DNA from 4 places in the Staphylococcus piscifermentans genome. Region 3 is predicted to be linked to each of the others. Evidence: predicted binding sites of a transcription regulator. Region 3 holds the regulator's gene; each other region holds the start of a gene.
What was found. Region 3 encodes Rex, which represses fermentation and respiration genes when NADH is low (regulators of the CRP and FNR family bind a similar motif). Its sites were predicted from a motif close to TTGTGAAATATTTCACAA; they were not measured.

Region 1 (3,220 bases), 520 kb from region 3:
TCGGAATTAATTTAGCAACTGTTACAATGCTATTGATTAAAGCGGCTGTTTCTACACCGCGTAAAATCAAGAAATGTACACCCCATAGTAAGATGGAGGCTACGATAATACTAGGAAGTGTGTTACCGCCTTTAAATATCGGGAAGAAATTGCCGACTGCTGACATCAATAAAGTCGCATAAGCTACGTTACCTAAGAAGGCAGCAAACCAATATCCCCATGCACTAGAGAAACCGACGAAGTCACCGAAACCTGCACGGGCATAACTGTAAATCCCGCCGTCTAAATCAGGTCGTTTATTGGTTAAGTTTTGGAACACAAAGGCTAAAGAAATCATACCGATAGCTGTAATAATCCAACCGATGATAATTGCTAATCCACCAGCTTTGCCGCCCATGTCTGAAAGAATGTTGAAGGCACCGCCGCCGATCATGGAACCAATGACCAAACCGATTAAAGCTGTTTTACTGAGTTTATTTTGTTCTAATTGTTCGCTCATTTTCAAAACTCCTTTAATACTTAGAGCTCTACTGCTTTTTCGTCCCTAAGTATGTGTTGTCAATTTATTCAGTTTTTGACGCATACTGCTTTAATAGTTTTTTCGTGCGGTCTTCTTTAATACACGGGCTATTCTGCGACTGTTGTCGTCATAGATTTATTTTTTCAAAGCAGTATTGATAATAGATAACTAGACTTTAAGCAAAGACTTCGAACTACCTCTATTGCTGCAATCCATTTTACTTAAAGCCTCGTCATCACTTTGAAATTAGATATCTTCGCGGTATAAAGGTTGGCTCATGCAACGAGGGCCCCCTCTTCCGCGAACCAATTCACTACCTGTAATTTCAATAACTTTGATGCCGTTATCACGTAATAATTGGTTAGATACATAGTTGCGGTCGTAAGTGACTACCACCCCTGGGCGGATTGTTAAAGTGTTTGAACCGTCATTCCATTGTTCACGTGGACCAACGATACGGTCGCCGTCACCAGTTGGAATGAATGTAATATCATCTAAACCTAAGGCATCTTTTAATGTCTCTTTTAAGTTAGAAGTTTTAGTAATTTTAATATCTTTGCCATCGTCACTTGGTTCGATTGTGAAGATATTCATGTCGTCGCCTTTTTTCTCGATTGCAGAGTGGATGGTAAATTTGTCGTAATCGATCATTGTGAATACTGTATCTAAATGCATGAATGCACGTGTATTCGCAATTTCAATGGCTACGATTTTTTTAATTTTAGATTCAGGGTTCGCAAAGATTTGACGCGCTAATTTTTCAATGGCTTGTGCTGAAGTTCTTTCAGAAATACCTACCGCTACTACTTCTTCAGATAATACAAGTTCATCTCCGCCTTCAATATTGTATGGTGAGTTGCGGTCTAACCAAACTGGTACATCTGCATCTTTGAAACGTGGATGATGTTTCAAGATATATGTGAAGAAAATAGATTCTCTGCGGCGTGCTGGCCAATACATACGGTTGACTGTCATGCCGTTGCCGATAGATGCTTGCGGGTCACGCGTGAAGTATAAGTTAGGCATTGGGTTCATGTAGAATGGATAAGAATCATCTACATATTCAACTAAGTGTGTATGTCCTGTTTCAACTTCTTCTTTACGCACACCTGCCATTACTTTTTCTACTAATTCTTTATTGTCTAAGTCTTCGAATAAGGCTTTCACTGCATCTTCATGGCCTAATAATGTTTCTTCTGATTCTGCTAAGACATCATCAATAAATTGTTTACGTACTTCAGGATCTTCAATCGCTTCAGCTGCTAAATCTTCAAGATAAACGACTTCTATACCTTCATCGCGTAATGTTTGCGCGAATTTATCATGTTCTTCTTGTGCTACTTTCAAGTATGGGATATCATCAAATAACAATTCACCAAGATACTCAGGCACTAAATTTTCTAATTCTTTACCAGGGCGTTTAAGTAATACCGTTTTCAATTTGCCGATCTCACTGTTTACTTTAATTGGATGTTCATTCATTTGTGAAACCTCCTTGTTCTATTTGTCTACATTGTAAGCCCTTGCACGATCCTCTTATGTGAATCTAATCACATGAGTATTGTTGCTATTTTCACACTGCTGCATTTATTCATTGCATTATTTTGTATAATTACTACAAATTTGAGCGATTTTTATGCATATACCGCAGTTTTATACATTTTCCAATTGCCGAAATTTCTCGAAAAAGTATTTTATTCATTTTTTAGAAAATATATTCATTATGGCTGCGGTAAATCGACAAAACGCCTGGATTAATAAGCTTCCTTCTAATATTCGAATGATTATTAATGCTTATTGCATTGAATACACGCGCTTACAAAATAAAAAAAGAGCAGAAAGCACTGGATGAATGTGCAATTCTACTCTTCTTAAGTTTATGCAAAATGAGCACTCGTCTGCTCACTACTTATCGGCACTGGAAGACCATGCAAGGCGTTCCAAACTGATTGTATACTGTCACTATTAACTGACCCGCTTCAATTTCCGCTTCTCCTACTAACGTATCACTTGCATACATCGGCTGTTTAAACCTCAAGTCAATCGCTTTATAACCGCCCGTAATGGCCTTAGCTTCTGTTGAAAAAGAATCTGTTTGCGCGTCCTCCCAATATTGCAGAATCAACATTGCAATATAGTCACCTGGCACAATCTTGGTTTCCGGATGCACAGGATTATCATCTTCCACATCTTCTAAATATTGCAGGACGCGTGGCCACTCTATATTTAACTGCAATGCATGAGCATGGCTTATTTCTGCGTCTGGGCGTGCCTCGCGCTGTGCCGCGCCTGCACGCACCCCTGCTGTATCTCGCTTGTTCGCTGTGTCTGTTACGACTACAAATTCAGTGACGATTTCAATAGCAATGCCTTCTGTATCGGCAACTGTCAATTGATAACGACAATGCGTCATGTGCTTCAATTCTCGTTTGCTCCGGCAGTCCAACTCTGCATGATAGGTTACCCCGGCAGACAGCGGACGACGTTTGCGGATTTTCTTTTTCCGCAGGAGCAGATTTTGATGATGATAGGGTTGAAAGCTTGCGAAGCGATTCCAAATCTTGGTCAGGTAAAAGGGATCTTGTTGCGCATCGCTTTGTGTCCACTGAAATTCTAGTGTCTCCATTTACTCCACCCTCTCGTACAGACTGGCGATCCCCATACCACCGCCGATTCCGATTGCGGCCATCAGTTTATTTC
Region 2 (3,220 bases), 580 kb from region 3:
TGAAATCCCAAATAGATTTCTGAGCATCAGGATAATGGTCAACTAAGAAACTGCCGCCATTTGTTTTATCAAAGATACCGTTGAATCCCCATTCATGTTCAGGAAAAGCTCCAATATCTAAGATATCTACCACTAATAAGTCGCCGGGTTCAACACCATTGACATGAACTGGACCGCTTAATACATGAACACGGTTCAAATTCACATATTTAATATCACTTGGATCGTCATTGTTGCCGACTTGACCATCTGTCCAGTCTAAACATTCCATACGGAAAGACTCTCCTGGGTCTACTGAAAAGACTGCTGGAATATCTGGATGCCACCGATTATGTCCAGGATGAGCCTGTTGATCCATTTTTTTATTCAAATCTACACTAAATAATTTCTTAGGCATTCGCCTACCCCCTTGTCGAAATAAATTTGTGACTGAAAAGAATTCTGCCGTACTAGAAGTTTTATTCCTCAAAAAGTTACTTATTAAACCAAATATTCAGAAATTTTTGTAAATATTTTTAAGAAACCGTAAATTGATATGTAGATAAAACTAAGATCGATGTGGTATTAATAGAAGAGAGGAGGGATTTCCAGTGAAGAAAATTCTAAGATTTTTAATCGGCGGCCTATTCGGCACAGCAGGTGTCATGCACTTTGTGGCACCGGACGGCTTTACAAATATCGTGCCTAAATATTTACCGCTGCGCAAAACAGCAGTTTACGTTACAGGCGTGTTCGAAATCATTTTCGGCATACTGCTATTTTGGAAACGACCATGCAAATGGACTAAACGCGCCATCAACGCATTCCTGCTAGCAGTCTTTCCAGCCAATATCTACATGGCACGCAAAAAATTACCACTAGGCGATCAAGAAGTTCCGAAATGGGGACTTTACGGCAGATTGCCATTACAATTCGTACTTATGTGGATTGTGAAAAAACTATAAATTTATATTGTGAAACCTGATTCTCTAGATAGACAGAATCAGGTTTTCTTTTTAAATAATTCCATCAAAATAAGAATAGCTTTCTATGTAAGCCTCAAAAAATTTATGCTCATACTTCAATATTTCTGCTAGGAATTGAAAACATTTCCATTGCTTTAGTTAAGCCTCTCGTCAATTCCCACTCGTTAAGTCGCTGTTCATAAAGTTGTAAAAGTTTGATCTGATTGTTCTAGAAATGAGTTTACAAGATCTGGAAAAAGATATATTCTATTTGTGAATTAATTCACAAACTTAAATGTATAAACTTAGCAGTGTCAGCAAAGGCTTAAAGAAGTTATTTTCGAAACTAGTGTAATTGTTTCATGAGGAGGAATGGATGATGACAACATCAGCCGAACAATCGAAGAAAGTATCAGTTCAACCAGCAGAAAGTAAAACGTCTAAAGCAAAGCCGGAAGTTAATAATATTGAAGAAACTATTAACCGCTTAGCTGATAATGGCTTGCAAGCACTTCATGATTTAGCAGCCTTACCTCAAGAGAAGATAGATCACATTGTCCATTGTATGGCGATGGCCGCTGTCGATAAGCATATGGAACTTGCTAAAATGGCATGTGAAGAAACAGGACGAGGTATTTACGAAGATAAAGCGATTAAGAACTTGTATGCTTCTGAATATATTTGGAATGCTACAAAATATGATAAAACTATTGGAGTTATCGGAGAAGATGAGCAACGTGGTCTGACATTCGTCGGATCTCCAGTCGGGGTGATTTGCGGAGTAACGCCTACAACGAATCCGACTTCTACTACTATTTTCAAATCTATCATTGCTATTAAAACTGGAAACCCGATTATCTTTGCTTTTCATCCAAGTGCACAACAATCCTCAGTCGCTGCAGCGCAAGTAGTATATGATGCAGCTGTTAAAGCAGGCGCTCCAAAAAATATTATTCAATGGATTGATCAGCCTTCTTTAGAAGCAACGAAGTTATTAATGAATCATGAGAAAGTAGCTTTAGTGCTTGCTACAGGTGGTGCAGGAATGGTCAAGTCTGCATATTCAACAGGTAAACCAGCATTGGGCGTAGGTCCCGGGAATGTGCCTGCTTATATTGAAAAAACTGCGAAAATCAAACGTGCTGTCAACGACGTGATTGTATCGAAAACCTTTGATAATGGCATGATATGTGCTTCTGAACAAGGGGTCATCGTGGATAAAGAAATTTATGATGACGTAAAAAAAGAATTCCAAGCACATCAATGTTATTTTGTGACAAAAGAAGAATTACCAAAATTAGAAGGTATCGTTATGCGTGAAGATCGCTGTGCAGTAAACGCAGATATCGTCGGCAAGTCAGCTGAAACGATTGCAGCTTCTGTTGGTCTTAATGTACCAAAAGGAACGAAAATTTTAATTGCAGAATTAGAAGGAGTTGGCCCTGATTATCCGCTTTCTCGAGAAAAATTATCGCCCGTACTTGCAATGGTCAAAGCAGATAACCATAAAGATGGATTTGAACTTTGTGAAGGTATGCTAGAGTTGGGTGGTCTCGGCCATACCGCTGTGATTCATTCACAAGATAAAGAGGTACAAGAAAAATACGCTTTTCGTATGAATGCTTGTCGTGTGCTTGTAAACTCTCCTTCGGCACAAGGGGGAATCGGAAATCTCTATAATGAAATGATTCCTTCGTTAACGCTTGGCTGCGGATCTTACGGTCATAACTCTGTATCACATAACGTAACTGCAGTAGATTTGATTAACGTGAAAACAATTGCTAAAAGGAGAGATAATATGCAATGGTTTAAATTGCCGGCTAAAGTCTTCTTCGAAAAAAATTCATTGCTATATTTAGAACATATGAAAGAAGTAGAACGTGTCATGATTGTAACTGACCCTGGTATGGTTGATTTAGGCTATGTACGTCGCATCCAAGATGTGTTGTCACGTCGTCAAAATACTGTAGATGTCAAAGTCTTCAGCCAGGTGGAACCAAATCCTTCTACGAATACAGTTTACAAAGGCTTAGACATGATGAACGAATTCCAACCTGATACAATTATCGCGTTAGGTGGAGGTTCTGCAATGGACGCTGCCAAAGGTATGTGGGTCTTCTATGAGCATCCAGATCTCTCATTCTTCGGTGCTAAACAAAAATTCTTAGATATTCGCAAACGTGCTTATCGTATTGCACCAGCTAAAAAAGCTAAATTAGTCTGCATCCCGACAACTTCAGGAACAGGTTCAGAAGTGACACCATTTGCGGTTATTA
Region 3 (3,220 bases):
CTAAACCTAAAATTGCAGTTCCAAAATTAAAACAACGCTATACAGGCGGGCGTCACTTCTTCTTTGAGAAGAAATTCCATCCTTTCATTGCTGCCATTGCAGTCGGATTAATAGCTTTACTTGCATGGCCGATGAGTTACTCAACTGGACGTGAAGGCGGATTAGGTATTACAACACCTTCTTCTAACCTTGTACAATTTATTTTGTCAGGTAAAACTTCTTTCTTAGACTGGGGAGTGTTCTTAGTACTTGGTATTTTCATCGGCTCATATATCGCAGCCAAAGGATCCAGAGAATTCGCTTGGAGACTTCCAGATAAGAAAACATTGCGTAACAGCGTTATCGGCGGTGCCTTTATGGGATTCGGCGCTTCTGTAGCTGGCGGATGCTCAATCGGAAATGGTTTAGTAGCTACAGCAGCTCTATCATGGCAAGGCTGGATTGCTTTAGCTGCTATGATTTTGGGTACATGGTTTATGAGTTACTTCTTATTCGTCAAACCTATGAAGGCCGCACAAAAGTCTTCTCATCAAAATGCAGCACGTCCTGCAGCACAATCATAATTTGAAACTTATTAAGGAGTGTTTACATGTTATACGAACTCGGTACAGTAGGAATGGTTTGTCCTTTCCCGCTAATTGAAGCACAAAAGAAAATGGAAGAGTTGCAAATCGGTGATGAGTTGAAAATTGACTTCGACTGCACACAAGCAACAGAAGCGATTCCGAATTGGGCAGCTGAAAAGAATTATCCAGTAACCAATTATGAACAACTTGGAGATGCTTCTTGGACAATTACAGTTCAAAAAGCTTAAAAATTTATTAAAATAGAGAATGGATATCATTCCACACTCAAATAAAATGAGCTGGGACTTCGTATGAGGTCCCAGCTCTATTTTTAATAACAATAGCTTTGCCGAGGAGAATTGACCGAATAATTTTTGTTAACATTATTTCCGTCTCGATACTCCTCTTTTTTAGCTATTATTTCGTAAATTATTCATAAAGAACAACAAGGATTGTAATTCAATCCCTAAATCTATTTGATGAACTGATACATCATCTGGGACATCAATACGTACGGGTGTGAAATTCATGATTCCTTTGACATCACTCTGCACGAGTTGGTCAGCAGCCTCTTGTGCTGCGGGCCCTGGTGTTGTAAGTATGACGACATCCAAATCAGCCTTTTTCAAGACTTTTTGAAGATCTTGCATATCATTCACAATAACATTGCCGATTTGTTGGCCTATCACCTCATCACGAACATCAAATGCCTCAGTAATTAGCATTTCATCATGAATAGAGAAATTATATGAGAGCAAGGCCTTACCTAAGTTCCCTACTCCCACCAAACCAATTTTAATGGTGTCTCGCTCACTAATTTTACTCTTGAAAAATTCTAACAAACTTTCAACATTATAACCGTAACCTTTCTTACCTAGTTCTCCAAAGTAAGAAAAGTCTCTTCTGATCGAAGCAGAATCGATATCTAAGGCCTCGCTGATTGTCTTAGAATTAACACGGTCAATGCCTTTTTCATGAAGTTGATTGACAAGTCTGTAATAAAGCGGCAAACGTTTTAAAGTCGCACGAGGAATATTATTTTTTTGATTACTCATCTATGTTTACCCCCACATCTTTTGAACTATTTCTCAATTTTCCGAGGATACTGCCCAGAAATAGCTGTTCTTTAATACGTTCTCAACGGACAAATTGATATATGCAAATAGTTTTTGTTTTATATTGTTATTACATTAATCTTCCTAAACAAGAAGGAATAAAGCATTTTTATTAACTAAGTATACCTTATATACCTCCTAAAATAAATGACTGTAAAAGTAACTTTCTATGAACAATTTAATCAATAACCATATAAATTACAGTTAAATTTGTCACTTATTTTTCAGCAATGTAGTTATCATTATACGATTAAATATATAATTTGAACACATGATATCCTAAGAAATTTAATACAATTGAATATTCACTTTCGATTTCAATGCAAATACGTATTATTTTCCTATCCAGAAAATCAAGAAGATTTGATAGGCATATTCAAGTTTAGCACTTATAATGGAGAGTAAGTGATTAAAAGAGCCAAGAAAGGAGGACTACGAGATATTCTACATATACTTTATCTCGTAAATAATACGGCATGATATTACTACAGTTAAATGATGTCTCTAAATCTTTTGATGGAGAAGAAATCTTTAGTGATGTCCATTTCGAAGTGAAGAGTCATGAGAAAATCGGTATTGTCGGTCGCAATGGTGCCGGCAAATCTACCTTAATGAAAATCATTGCTGGTGTGGATAATTATGATGAAGGTCATATTTCAAAAATCAAAAATTTAAAAGTAGGTTATTTAACACAACAAATGACTTTAGATACAAATCATACTGTTTGGGAAGAAATGTCTAAACCATTTGCGAAACTTAAGCAAATGGAATCAGATATGCAAGCAGAAACAAATTGGTTAGCTGAACATGCGGATGCCTATGAAACTGAGACATTTAAAGAACATATGGCTAAATATGAATCCCTCTCTAACCAATTCGAACGCCTAGAGGGTTATCAATATGAAAGCAAGATCAAAACTGTGTTACACGGTTTAGATTTTACAGAAGAGGACTTCCATCGACCAGTCAATGACTTCAGCGGTGGGCAAAAAACACGTTTATCTTTAGCTCAAATGTTATTAAGTGAACCTGATTTATTATTACTAGATGAACCAACTAACCATTTAGATATGGAAACGACACAATGGTTAGAAGATTACTTAAATTACTTTAAAGGCGCTATCGTGATTATCAGTCACGATCGCTTCTTCCTCGATAAAACAGTCAACCAAATCTATGACGTAGCTTTAGGAGCCGTCCAACATTATGTTGGTAACTACAGTAAATTCATTACACAACGTGACCAATATTATGAAAAACGCATGCAAGAATATGAGCGGCAACAAGCTGAAATCAAACGTCTTGAAACGTTCGTGGAAAAGAATATTACACGTGCTTCGACTAGCGGAATGGCAAAAAGCCGACGTAAAGTATTAGAAAAAATCGAACGTATAGACAAACCCATGTTAGATGCACGAAGCGCTAATATTCAATTTGCTTTCGATCGCAATACCGGCAACGATGTCTATCATATTCGCAACTTAGAAATCGGTTATGACCATCATCCTGTGACTTCCCCTATAACACTTGAAGTCACAA
Region 4 (3,220 bases), 250 kb from region 3:
TTCAGCTATAGCAGAAAAAAGAGTTAAGACATTCAAAAATGTCTCAACTCCCGATATATTATTTAGTTGCAAAATATAATCCGACTACGATTAATAAAAGTAATATCGCATCTATACCAATCATCAAAGCACGACGTGAAGTTGCTTCACCGTTTTCTTTTAAACGTTTATACATCATATAATTTGGTATCAAGTTTGCGATTAAAAGTATGATAACAATAACGATGAGTATAATTTTCATTCAGATTCTCCATTTCTGTCTTTTGATAATAGGTCCCAGAGAAATGCAATAACAATACCACAGATAACACCTGCGCCTACTCCGATTTTCATATGTCCTGTGATCTGACCGATAACGATACCGAGGATAACGGTAATTGGGAGGACGATACCGAATTTTATTTTTCTAGCTGGAGAAGTCAACGCGCTGAACATGGCAATATAACAAATTCCGAATGCTGCTACAGCTAGGATAGACAGCAGTAAAGTATGCATCACAGTTTCGTGGCTGTTCATACGATTCAGAAAGAAGAATAATGCTCCGAAGATAAATGTATATAAAATAGCGCGTGAGACAATTTGTTTAGTCATTTCTGACGTCTCCTTTCAACATGATTAGTCAAATTATAACATATCAATAGAAAGGACCTGTATAAATCATTCTTTTTCAAATTGATGATGATCATTCAAGAAAGCATAGAACAGACCAATGATAAGGCCGCCACCGATATAGTTGCCGATAAAGGCTGCGATAATATTAAGTACTGCCGGCCAAAAATGTAAAACATCCACATGATAGATAAGTCCGCCGATAAATAGACAAGCGTTATAAACGACGTGTTCATAGCCCATAAATGCGAATACCGCTACTCCGAACATCATGACAAACATTTTAGCTAGAATATCATCTATCTGCATGGCAATAACTAATGAAATATTAATAAAGAAGTTGGCAAAAATACCTTTAGCCAGTAATTCTAAGAAATTAGCAGTCATAGTTTTATGATGAATAACTTCCGAAAGCTGCTTCAACATGTCAGGTGTCATGCTGTCGCTCATGCGCAAAATTAAGAAGAAAACTAATGCGCCTAAGATATTACCTAGGAAGCAGAGCATGAATATTTTGAATACCCGCCAAGGTTTAATAACGCGATAGTACATTCCTACTGTAAAATACATAAAGTTACTAGTTAATAATTCTGAGTTAGTAAACAAAATGAGAACCAATGCAAAACTGAAGGCAATAGAACCTACAATATTTACAATGCCAGGACTTGCTTGACCTATTAAACTGGCTTTAATTGCAAGCACAAATACTGAAATGATACTAATAATAAAACCAGCCATCATCGCACGCAATAAATAACGGCGCATAAATGTCGCTTGCAGCACGTCTTTTGTACGGATGGTTTCCACAACATCCTTAACCCACTGACGTCCATAAAATACCTTATCCCAACGGATATTCTTTTCACGATTCATCCCAAAAACTCCTTGTATTTGAGAAGGTAACTTCTCGATTTATGTGTTGAGAGCAATTTCAACTTTTGCAATGCATTTATTATAATTGGAAAGTTCGTTTTTGTGAATACTTTCACAAATAACTTTTGGGTAATTTTGCTAATTATGTCTGAATCGTGAAAAATTTTAAATTTACTAGTATTAAAGCAAGCAAATTAATTTGGTGCCAATTAATCAAGCAGTTTTTCTCAAGAGAAAGGAGTAATATAATGAAAAAGAAGAGAATCAATGTCAAGCGATAATAAACTATTATACTGAAAATTCAAAAAGTCAGATTGCATGTTAAACAAATTCCGTGCTATAATATCAAAATAATATGAAAGTCTTATAAAAAGGATTGGAAATAATAAAAGAACTGCAACGACAATGAGAGTTATTTTCAAAACTTGAAGGATTCAATATTGTGATGAGTGCGATTTACATGAAATACTATGATGACTGTATGTTTGATTTATTGTGAATAAAAAAATGAAAGCGCATACATAAAAGTGTAAATTTTATGTTTTAATCATAGAATTTTATAGTATAATTAGTCTCATTAGGCGTAGGAGCTACTTTCGATATAAATAAGATATTTAGTTGATTTATTTTTCGCAATCTTCAGACATAAAAAGGGGAACCGGATAATAAGATAGCGATTGGAATTAATTCGGGGTTGAAATATCGAAATAAGACTGAGCCTGGAAATTTTGTTAAAGAGAAGGGGTATTTTCTAATGGAAGAAACTCAATTAAAACGGGGATTAAGCTCTAGACAGATACAAATGATCGCTTTAGGCGGCACAATCGGCGTAGGTTTATTCATGGGTGCAACGAGCACAATTAAATGGACAGGGCCGTCAGTTATCTTTGCTTATCTGATTGTAGGTATATTTTTATTCTTGGTCATGCGAGCAATGGGAGAAATGGTTTATTTACATCCAACAACGGGTTCATTTGCAAACTTTGCAAGTGATTATATTCATCCAGTGGCTGGATATTTAACAGCTTGGAGCAACATTTTCCAATGGGTAGTAGTGGGTATGAGTGAAGTCATTGCGGTTGGGGAATACATGCGATATTGGTTCCCGGAATTACCGGAATGGATTCCAGGAGTGATTGTTATCGTTTTATTAGCAGGTGCGAACTTAGCCTCTGTTAAAGCTTTCGGAGAATTTGAATTCTGGTTTGCGATGATTAAGATTATAACTATTATTTTAATGATTATTGCAGGCTTCGGTCTGATTTTCTTCGGCCTAGGTAATGGTGGCCATGCAATTGGTCTTTCTAACTTATGGTCACACGGTGGATTTATGCCAAATGGCTGGGTCGGCTTCTTCTTTGCTTTATCTATTGTTGTAGGATCTTATCAAGGGGTAGAATTGATAGGGATTACAGCAGGAGAAACGAAAGACCCTCAAAAGAATATTAAAAAAGCAGTTAACGGTGTTATCTGGCGTATTTTAATTTTCTATATTGGTGCAATTTTTGTAATCGTAACAGTTTATCCTTGGGATCAACTTGGCAGTATCGGTAGTCCATTTACACAAACATTTGCAAAAGTAGGCATTACATTTGCGGCTGGTTTAATCAACTTCGTAGTATTAACAGCTGCAATGTCAGGCTGTAACTCAGGTATCTTCAGTGCGAGCCGTATGATTTATACATTAGCGCAACATAAACAATTACCGAAAGTTTTCTTGAAAGTTATGAAAAATGGT

Region 1: a site for Rex is predicted at 2,059-2,076, ahead of arcA (arginine deiminase). Genes of this name have one in related genera too.
Region 2: a site for Rex is predicted at 1,216-1,233, ahead of adhE (bifunctional acetaldehyde-CoA/alcohol dehydrogenase). Genes of this name have one in related genera too.
Region 4: a site for Rex is predicted at 1,583-1,600, ahead of CKV71_RS03430 (formate/nitrite transporter family protein). Genes of this name have one in related genera too.

What each region holds. Positions count from the first base shown of each region.
Region 1 covers NZ_LT906447.1:552,940-556,159, reverse strand. The annotation lists gene arcD (arginine-ornithine antiporter) at 1-499, opposite strand, end outside; gene arcA (arginine deiminase) at 767-2,002, opposite strand; gene CKV71_RS02195 (hotdog family protein) at 2,430-2,942, opposite strand; gene CKV71_RS02190 (thiolase family protein) at 3,147-3,220, opposite strand, start outside.
Region 2 covers NZ_LT906447.1:489,328-492,547, forward strand. The annotation lists gene fmdA (formamidase) at 1-397, opposite strand, end outside; gene CKV71_RS01935 (DoxX family protein) at 591-944, shown strand; gene adhE (bifunctional acetaldehyde-CoA/alcohol dehydrogenase) at 1,324-3,220, shown strand, end outside.
Region 3 covers NZ_LT906447.1:1,069,042-1,072,261, reverse strand. The annotation lists gene CKV71_RS04805 (YeeE/YedE family protein) at 1-563, shown strand, start outside; gene CKV71_RS04800 (sulfurtransferase TusA family protein) at 590-814, shown strand; gene CKV71_RS04795 (redox-sensing transcriptional repressor Rex) at 977-1,621, opposite strand; gene CKV71_RS04790 (ABC-F family ATP-binding cassette domain-containing protein) at 2,158-3,220, shown strand, end outside.
Region 4 covers NZ_LT906447.1:817,508-820,727, forward strand. The annotation lists gene CKV71_RS03420 (hypothetical protein) at 59-241, opposite strand; gene CKV71_RS03425 (hypothetical protein) at 238-591, opposite strand; gene CKV71_RS03430 (formate/nitrite transporter family protein) at 658-1,482, opposite strand; gene CKV71_RS03435 (amino acid permease) at 2,237-3,220, shown strand, end outside.